Regions from separate parts of the Clostridium sp. CTA-19 genome, predicted to be linked through region 3. Evidence: riboswitches for the same ligand, from Rfam matches in the RefSeq annotation. Region 3 holds a riboswitch; each other region holds the start of a gene.
What was found. Region 3 has a riboswitch for magnesium ahead of mgtA (magnesium-translocating P-type ATPase). Riboswitches for the same ligand answer to the same signal wherever they lie in the genome.
Positions count from the first base shown of each region.

Region 1 (3,298 bases), on a different contig from region 3:
CGACTTTTACTATTTTACTAGCTTTTAACTTTTTTGTCAACACTTTTTTTAAAACTTTTTTCAAAATTTTTAAGTGTCTTTTAAAGTTTAAATCCTTATCGCTTGAGCTACTTACTTGTTTGCCTCAGCGACAAGATTTATTATATATTTTTTAATCCTATTTATTTTTTGTTAAAATTACTATTACTTGTATTTATTTTTCATTTACTTATTTTACTTTACATATGCTCTATTATTCATTTATCGACACTCCTGGTACAGTATTCATAAAAAATAACTGTTTTTATAAAAAATACCTTTTTTATTTTAAATATTCATTACTTTCTCACTATTTTCTATGATTAAAGTATTAAAAAAAGCCATTTAACAATAGGATAAAATACTATTGTTAAATGACCTATATACCTTTAGATTCCTAGTAACAAAGTAGCCACTCCAAAATAAATAATTAATGATAATGCATCTACTATTGTTGTTATTAATGGACTAGCCATTATAGCTGGATCTAATTTTAATTTTTTTGCTACTATTGGTAATACACAACCTACTACCTTTGCTATAACAATAGTAAAAAATAATGTTATACTAACTGTTGCTGAAATAGCTAACCCAACCTTTTGTAAATAATATATTCTAAAGAAGTTAACAATGGATAAAATTACACCAACTATTAAACTAACTCTAATTTCTTTCCAAATTACTTTTAAAACGTCTCCCATTTCTATTTGACCTAATGCTAAACCTCTTATTATAAGTGTGGATGATTGAGAACCTGCATTTCCACCTGTATCCATAAGCATAGGGATAAATGCTGCTAAAATTACAACTGATTGCAATACATCATCATATTTTTGTATTATAGCTCCTGTAAATGTAGCTGAAATCATAAGAATTAACAGCCATATAATTCTATTTTTTGCTAGTTTAAAAACACCAGTTTCTAAATATTCTTCTTCTGATGGCTCCATAGCTGCCATTTTTTGAATATCTTCTGTATTCTCCTGTTCTATTATGTCAACTATATCATCTATCGTAATTATTCCTACTAATCTTTTTTCGTTATCTACTACTGGCATTGCTGTAAAGTCATATTTTTTAAACTTATCAGCAACATCTTCCTGATCCTCTAGCGTATTGCAATAAATCACATTGCTTTTCATAATGTCTTCTATTTGCGTATAGTCATCATTCAATATCAACTGTCTAATAGATAAAACACCTTGTAACTTTCTATCTTTATCAATTATATAACAAGTATCTATAGTTTCTTTATCTATTCCATTTTTCTTTATATGTGATATAGCCTCTTCTACTGTCATCTTTTTCTTTAGACTCATATACTCTATGGTCATTATACTTCCTGCTGAATTTTCAGGATAATTTAAAAAGGAATTAATTTGTTTTCTCTTTCCTTCTTTAGTGTTTTTTAAAACCCTACTTACAACATTTGAAGGCAGTTCTTCTAAAATATCTATAGTATCATCTAAAAAAATCCTATCCATTATAATTCTAAGTTCATCATCGTTTATTGCTTCTATAATATAATGAATATCCTCTTTATTCATATAAGAAAATACTTCTGCTGCTAAATCTTTAGATAAAATTCTAAATGCTATTAGCATAGTTTCACTATCTAACTCTTCTAATAATTGTGCTATATCTGCTGGATTTTCATTCTGTAATAAATGTTTCGCTTCAACAAATTTATTTTTTCTTATTAGCTCTACTATTTTTTTGAATTCCATTTGCAATACCTCCTATTTAGGTACTGCTATTCACACTATTTACCTATATATTATAAACTTTTAAATAGTATATTATAATTGTTTATATATTTATTAGTAACTGCATGAATAGCAGCCATTACCAATTTGCCTATAATAAAACTACTGGCTCCATCATCCATGGCAGTCACCTCCTAAAATTTATTTTTAAAACAAAATAAAAATCCCTCAACCTATTAAGTAGAGAGATTTAAAATCAAAATAAAGCTATATTTAAAATTCTAAAATCTAATTTTCCTTAATACGTTGAGTTTTAGCTCTGTAAGACGTAGAGTTCTTCTCAGCCACATTAGATAAAACCTTAATTCGATAGTATCTGCTAACCCATTGGCGTCTCTGGACATTTCTGGGCAGTGGCGTATTTTCATACAGTAACCTCACCTAACAAGATAATTAATTTTTAATTTTGTTATATAATTTAATGATACTATTATCAATAACTAAAGTAAACCCTTACCTATTGTTTTTGTAGAAGATTTTATGATCTTGCCATTTTCCATTTATATATAGATAATTTTTACTTACACCAAGTTCCTCAAAACCACATGCCTTTAATACACCTTGCGATTTTTCATTTGTTATCATTGTACTTGCTTCAATTCTATGTAATCCTAGTTCTTTAAAAGCAAATCCAATAGCAAGCCTTACAGCCTCTTTCATATAACCCTTTCCTTGGTATTCTTCATCAATTGAATATCCTATAAATGCATTTTTAAAAACACCCATAACAATATTGTTAATTCTTATTCTTCCTATAAATTTATTTTTTAGATATATTCCAAAATGAGCTGATTCGCCTTTTATAAATTGTTTGTAACTTTCTATCAAACTTTGTTTTTGACTTTCTATAGTGTAGAATCCCTCATCTCTATATGGTTCAAAAGGCGTTAAAAACTTCCTATTCCTTATATAATAATTTAATAAATCATTACTTTCTTGTGGAGTTAATACCTTTAATTTTATATTTACACCTTTTAAATTTGTTCCTAAATTAATATAATGAGATTTATACATACTTTCTGTTATACCAAATAAAAGTTCATATTCATACTTATTACAATTATTTATAATATTATCTTGTAATATTCCTTCAAGTTCAAAACCTATATTTGTAAATGCATTAGTATCTAGTTCTTCACTACATAAGACATTTACCTTATTTACCTTATGATTATTAAATAAGATGTTTAACATAATCTTTAAAGTATCTAACATATACTCATAGCTATTATTTTCTTTATAAAATTTTAGCCTAAACAAACAATTTTTATTAACTTCATCAATTTCAATTATATATATTCTGCCAATTGTTATTCCTAATCTATCTTTTATTGTATATTCTTTATTTCTACCTTTTGCTACAACCAAATCAACTAAAGCACTTTTATTCATCATAAATCCCTACCTCAAACTAAAGTTTTTGTATTTCTATAAGTCAAAATCAAGAATGCTATGGAAATTACTAAACTAATTGGTATTAAATAAAATGCTTTTTCAGTACCTATAACATCACT
Region 1 is NZ_BAAABH010000052.1:11,673-14,970, reverse strand. Features, by position in the region: gene mgtE (magnesium transporter) at 408-1,745, opposite strand; M-box (ykoK) riboswitch at 2,015-2,180, opposite strand; gene ACYUE0_RS17025 (GNAT family N-acetyltransferase) at 2,238-3,176, opposite strand; gene ACYUE0_RS17020 (MFS transporter) at 3,191-3,298, opposite strand, start outside.
Region 1: another riboswitch for magnesium. It lies ahead of mgtE (magnesium transporter); the one in region 3 lies ahead of mgtA (magnesium-translocating P-type ATPase).

Region 2 (3,298 bases), on a different contig from region 3:
AAATACTGTTGCTAATCCTAAGAAAAAGAAAAATCCTAAAACATCAGTAGCTGTTGTTACAAAAACTGCTGATGCTAATGCTGGATCTATTTTTAATTTTTTAAGTGTCAATGGAACTAAAAATCCTGCTGTCGTAGCTACTGTCATATTTAAAATCATAGCCAGTCCAATAACTAATCCAAATACAGGTTTTCCAGACCATAATCCACCTATTATAGAAATACATATCCCAACTGAAAGTCCATTAGTTAAACCTACACCTATTTCTTTAAAGAAAATCTTTTTAGCATTTTCAAAATTTAATTCCCCTAAGGCTAATCCTCTAACAACTATTGTTAATGTCTGCGTTCCTGCATTTCCACCCATTCCTGCAACTATTGGCATAAATGTAGCTAATATAACAACTTTACTTATAGTTCCTTCAAACATACTTACTGTTGCTGAAGCTAACATAGCAGTAAGTAAATTAACAAATAACCATGGGAGCCTACTTCTTACAGATTCAAAAAGTGTTCCATTAACCTTTTCGCTTTCACCTACTCCACCTAGACGATGTATATCCTCAGTTGTTTCATCTCTTAAAACATCTATTATATCATCAACGGTTACAATACCTAACATCTGCTCTTCATCATTTATAACAGGCATTGTTAAAAACCCATATTTTTCAAATCTATGTGCAACTTCTTCCTGGTCCATGTCATGATGAACACTTATAACGTTGCTATTTAAAACATCAATAATTATTGTATCAAAAGGACTTACAACTATTTCTCTTAATGATACAACACCCTTTAACTTTTCATCTTCATCTACAACATACAGATAATATGCACTTTCTGCATTTGGAGCAACTTTTTGAAGATATTTTAATGTTTCTTTCACAGTCATATTTTCTTTAATTGAAATATATTCTGTTGCCATTATACCACCAGCTGTATCTGGCGCATAAGTAAGCAATTGTTTAACATCTTCAGCTTCTTCAACTGGCATGTTATCTAAAATTCTCTTAGATTCAATTTCATCTAAGCTACCTAGCAAGTCTGCGATTTCATCAGATGACATTTCTTTTAATATATTTTTTTGCTTTTTCTCGGAAAAATTCACCAAAAGTGCATATTTTTCTTCATCATCTTCTTCGTCTATGACTTCTGCGATTAACCATTCTGGTATTCTATGAAGTATTTTGATTACATCTACAGCCTCTATTTCATGTAGTACATCTAATATGTCTGCTGGATGTATATCCTCTATTATTTCATCTATTCCCTTTTGTGAACCGTAAAGTAATAACCTTTTTAATTCTTCTCTGTCCATTTCAAGTTTCATCAAACTCCTCCTTTAAATTAAGAGAAGCCTTGGAATAAAAAGTGTATAAATGAATTCAAAGCTACTCCTATATATTTACTTGTAAAATTGCACCTACTATAAGGGTCGCTGTCCATTTATATCACCTCCAAAATTTATAAAAAGATATCAAATATCATTAAAAACAACAAAAAAGACCTTCCAGCTCCTTGCTAAAAAATCTAGTATCTTTTAGTTGTAGAGCTTTAGCACTATAAAGCTTAGACTTGTAGTCAGCTACATTAAAAATTACCTTTGCGATAATTCCTGCTAACCCATTGGAATCTCTCGATTTTTCTGGGCAGTAGCATGTGTCTTTATAGGAGCCTCACCTAACAATTCAATTTTTCTTCCACATATAATATTATTCCTTTAAATAATACATGTCAAATCAAATTTTACATTTTTGAATCAACGTATAAATTCCTCATACTATTGTTTCTCTAAATTTATAATAAAATTTTCATTAATAAATTAAATCAAAAACACAACTAAATAACAGAAAAGGATATTCAAAATAAATTTTGAATACCCTTTTTAAATAATTAATTATTTTCCTTTAACAAAAGTTCCTTCTTTCATTATTACGTCCATTTTATCTACGGATATATTTTTTATATCTTCTAATGGATTCCCATTTATTACAAGAATATCAGCAAATTTTCCTTCTTCTAATGTTCCTGTTACTTTATCTATTCTAAGCATTTCAGCTCCATTTTTGGTAGCAGCCATTATTGTTTCCATTGATGTTAGACCTGCTTTATTTAATGCATACATTTCAGTTATTGCATATTTACCATATGGAGTTAAACTACTACAAAACGAATCTGAACCTACTGTAATTCTAATACCTTTTTTATTTGCATTTTGAAGATTATCTATTATACGATTTAATTCTTTTTCTGCAATTGTTGCACCTGGATATTTATCATGTATTGGTCTATATGGTGGTTCATATACTGTAAACCACTCAAAGAAAAATTGAAGAGTTGGACAGAAAGTTATATCCTTTTCTTTCATTATCTCAAGACATTCCTCATTTAATTCTTGTCCATGTATAATTGCAGAAACTCCTGCTTTACAAGAATTTAATGCTCCCTCATATCCTTCTGCATGTGACCAAACTGGTAATCCTACCATTTTACATTCATCAACAACAGCTTGTATTTCTTCCATACAATAGTGTGAATCCGCTTTAGCATCTAATCTCCATATGCCTCCACCTGTTGACCATATCTTAATTGCATCTGGATTTTCACGTAATCTTCTTCTTATAGCCTTACGAAGTTCCCATGGTCCATCGATACGTTCTGCCCAAGGATGAGAATCGTTATTGTAGTCTAACGGTAATCTATGTGAATCACCATGTCCTGCTGTTCTACAAAATCCTAATCCTGTAGTTACAACACGTGGTCCTGGTATTATACCTTCCTCTATCATATTACGAATATGTATTCCTGAACGTGAAATTTCTCCTACAGATGTTAATCCGTGTTCCAATGCTTCACGTGCTTGAGCAACTGCTACTATTGTTTTTTGTATAGGTGGCTCAAGTACCCAATCACTATCATTATCAGTTAAGTTTCCACTAAAGTGAAGATGACTATCTATTAATCCTGGCATAATAGTCTTGCCAATTATCTCTACTTTCTCATAATCATCCTCAATCGTTTTCATTTCTCCAGCATAAACGATTTTCTTGTCTTCAACAAGTACTAGTGAATTTTCTATTGAATCTTTTCCTGTTCCATCTATTAGCAATCCGCCAACAAATGCAATTTTACTCATAAAAATCCCCCCTAAATTGTATAGGTTTACCCTCGGATGTTTTAAATTTATTAATATTAAAATTGTTTAAACCTATGCAAATTTTTTAAATTTCATTAGGCATATGAAAAGAAATAAGATATCAAACATTCAAAGCATATTTGTCACAAGACAAGAAGATGAA
Region 2 is NZ_BAAABH010000007.1:57,879-61,176, reverse strand. Features, by position in the region: gene mgtE (magnesium transporter) at 1-1,329, opposite strand, end outside; M-box (ykoK) riboswitch at 1,532-1,694, opposite strand; gene ACYUE0_RS05635 (metal-dependent hydrolase family protein) at 1,897-3,135, opposite strand.
Region 2: another riboswitch for magnesium. It lies ahead of mgtE (magnesium transporter); the one in region 3 lies ahead of mgtA (magnesium-translocating P-type ATPase).

Region 3 (3,298 bases):
TCAACAGCACCCTTTGTTATAAGTTGTCTTTTTCCTTCATGATTTTTTAATACTACAGACATTCTTCTTCTAGAAAAATCAAAGGGAATTTCATCTACTTTTATATAATCTTTTTCAAGCTTATCAAAACCATTGGTTACTCCATGTTCTAAAATTGCAACATCCATTAAATTACGTAAGCCTGTTTGATAAAAACTGTTTAGATATCCATGTCTTAAAACTCTTAAATCTTCTTCACCGTGGATATTTAAGTGTCTTTCAACAACTATTTTATCGCAAGTTAAAGTACCTGTTTTATCAGTACATAATACGTCCATTGCACCGAAGTTTTGTATTGCATCAAGTTTTTTAACTACAGTTTTATGCTTTGCCATTACAACAGCACCTTTTGCAAGGTTTGTTGTTACAATCATTGGTAGCATCTCAGGAGTAAGACCTACAGCAATTGATATTGCAAAAATTAGTGCTTCTAACCAGTCACCTTTTGTAATTCCATTTATTAAAAATACTACAGGAACCATTATAAGCATAAATTTTATAAGTAGTGCGCTTACACTGTTTACTCCTTTTTCAAAACTAGTTTGAGTTTTAGTGCCAACTAAAGTTAATGCCATTGAACCTAAATAAGTGTTATTTCCAGTAGCTATAACCACAGCTGTAGCACTTCCACTTATTATATTAGTACCTAATAAACATATATTATCAAGATCTGTGACAGTTAAATCTTTAGTGTCATTTTTTAATGTTGAATATTTTTCTACTGGCTCTGATTCACCAGTTAAGGAAGATTGGCTAATGAATAAATCCTTACTACTTATTATTCTTACATCAGCAGGAATCATGTCTCCAGCGGCAAGATATACTATATCTCCCGGTACAATGTCTGCCATGTTTATTTCTTTAACCCCAGATTCTTTTCTACATATAGCAGCAGTTGTTTTAACTAATGCTTTTAACTGCTGTGCAGCTTTTCCTGATTTAAATTCTTGAAAAAATTGTAAAAGACCACTTAGCGTTACCATTATTGTTATAACAGCTACAGTTGTAAAGTTTTTCTCTGCTGGAGAGACTAATATAACATCTGTGATTAAGGACACTATAGCAAGTGCTATTAAAACTAAAATAAAAGGATTGATAAAGGCTTTAAGTAATTGAATATACCATGGTGATGGTTTTTCATGGGCAAGTTCATTTAGTCCATATATTTCAGCTCTTTTTTCTACCTCTTCTTTGGATAGTCCATTAACTTCTGTATTCAACTCTTTATAAACTTTATCTAAATCCATTTTGCTAAAATTAAAAAGTTTATTTGTAGAATAATTTGCTTTGCTTTGAGTGTTCACTTTTCTTTTTTTTATCATAATTCACACCTCCGAATTCTTAAAAAAGACAATAAACAACTAAAGGTTAATAAGTGCATTTTTAAAAACCCTAATTTATTATTTCTATATATAGTTTTACTATTTTTTTATTTATAATACTTGTGAATTGATATTAGTAAAGAAACAGTGAAGATGGTATAGATATGATTCTATTAATTGCATTTATTTTAAACGTGAATTTTTATAAGATGGAGTCACATTATAATCAGTTTAAAAGACTGGATGTGACTAAATAATATATTAAATTTTTGTCATAAATATGCGTATCTTCACCGTCTAAACTACTACCGTCTACTTCCATTCTTTTTCACCTCCAATATTTTTAAAATAACGTAAAAAAACTTCGTCAACTTGAACGTGACGAAGGCATATAACAATACATTCTCGTTCAAGTTTTGGCTCTGCAAGGCGATGAAGTTGCGTTAAGTTAAGCCTTCTTTGTTCGGCAAAACCTGCTAACCAGTTCAGAATGTTTCCATCCTTTTACGGCAGCAACCCGTATCCTTGTAGTAACCTCCCCTACCGAGGCGATATTCATTTACATGAAAAGTATAGCTATGTTTGTTGAATATGTCAATTGAATTTTTTTTAAACAAATTAATAAAAATGATTATATGAAGAAATTATATTGGACTATGTAAATGTTTTAATTATAGCAAAACACACAAAGAACAAGCTCGAATAAAGTCGAAATTTGTTCAGAAAAAATTAAAAAATATTTTAAGAAATTGATTTTAAGTTTTATTTATAACTTTTAACTAACTATAGTTGTATTTAGTATTTTAAACTGACAATAAAAAGGAAGCACATATCTAATGCTTCCTTTTTATTGTTATACTTGGCATTCATATAAAAACATTTCAGCGTTATTATCTTTTGCTATTTTTTTAGAAAAAGAAGAATATACTTTTATTTCACTAAAACCTATTTTATATAAAATCTCTTCCAATTCTCCTAATTCATATAATCTTATTTGAAAATCCATTGATTCAGCTTTAATAATTTTTTCCTTATCTCTTAATTCATAAATACTAGGAGAATAGAGAATTTTATTTGTTGGGTTATAAATATTTTTAGTTTTTAACACCAAATCAAGTCCATTTCTTGTTTTGACTTTTTCAATAATTTTATATTCATCTTCATTCTGGCCTTTATTGGCTACTGTATCAACAGCAAATACAAATTTGCCACCTTTTTTCAGTAATGTATATATCTTTTGTAGAATAGATTTGCATATATTCATATCAGTGAATAAAGATACGGAACCAGAGGATATAAAAATATAATCAAACTGTTCTTTAGGATTATAACTTTCAAGGGATACATTAGTAACTTGAGCTTCTGGTAATTTTTCAGTCAGCTTACTTAACATTTCTTTAGATAGGTCAAGTCCTTTAATATTAAATCCACTTTCATAAAAGGGTATTAAAAATCTTCCACTACCACATAAAGGTTCAAAAATTTTCATTTTTGATGTTGCATATGAAAGATAAAAAGCTAGTTCATCTTCTGGAGCTTTTTCGTGTAAAATCTCATACATTTCTGTACATAAGTTACCATAATAATTTATCATAAATTTTCCTCCTAAACTTTTTTCTAAGTATAACAATTTTAAAGTGAGAAAACTGTTCCAATATTGCTAAATTACTATAGTCTACCTTCTATATAAAAATGGCTAAATTAAAAGATTATATTAATTTGTGTAAATGTTATAATTATATAGAGAAACAAGCTCAAATTTAAATTTATACATCAAATTTTTGTTATCAGTTAAGAAAAAATAAGCACAACTATAGTTAGTTAAGAATCACTAGGAGCAAGACGAATAGTAATAACCTCAACTGTTAACTATTCACTCTTAACTTTTAACTAAAAAAATCTGTTAGTTATTGATAAAATATTAATTTAAGTTTTCT
Region 3 is NZ_BAAABH010000045.1:6,650-9,947, reverse strand. Features, by position in the region: gene mgtA (magnesium-translocating P-type ATPase) at 1-1,361, opposite strand, end outside; M-box (ykoK) riboswitch at 1,756-1,916, opposite strand; gene ACYUE0_RS16445 (class I SAM-dependent methyltransferase) at 2,215-2,955, opposite strand.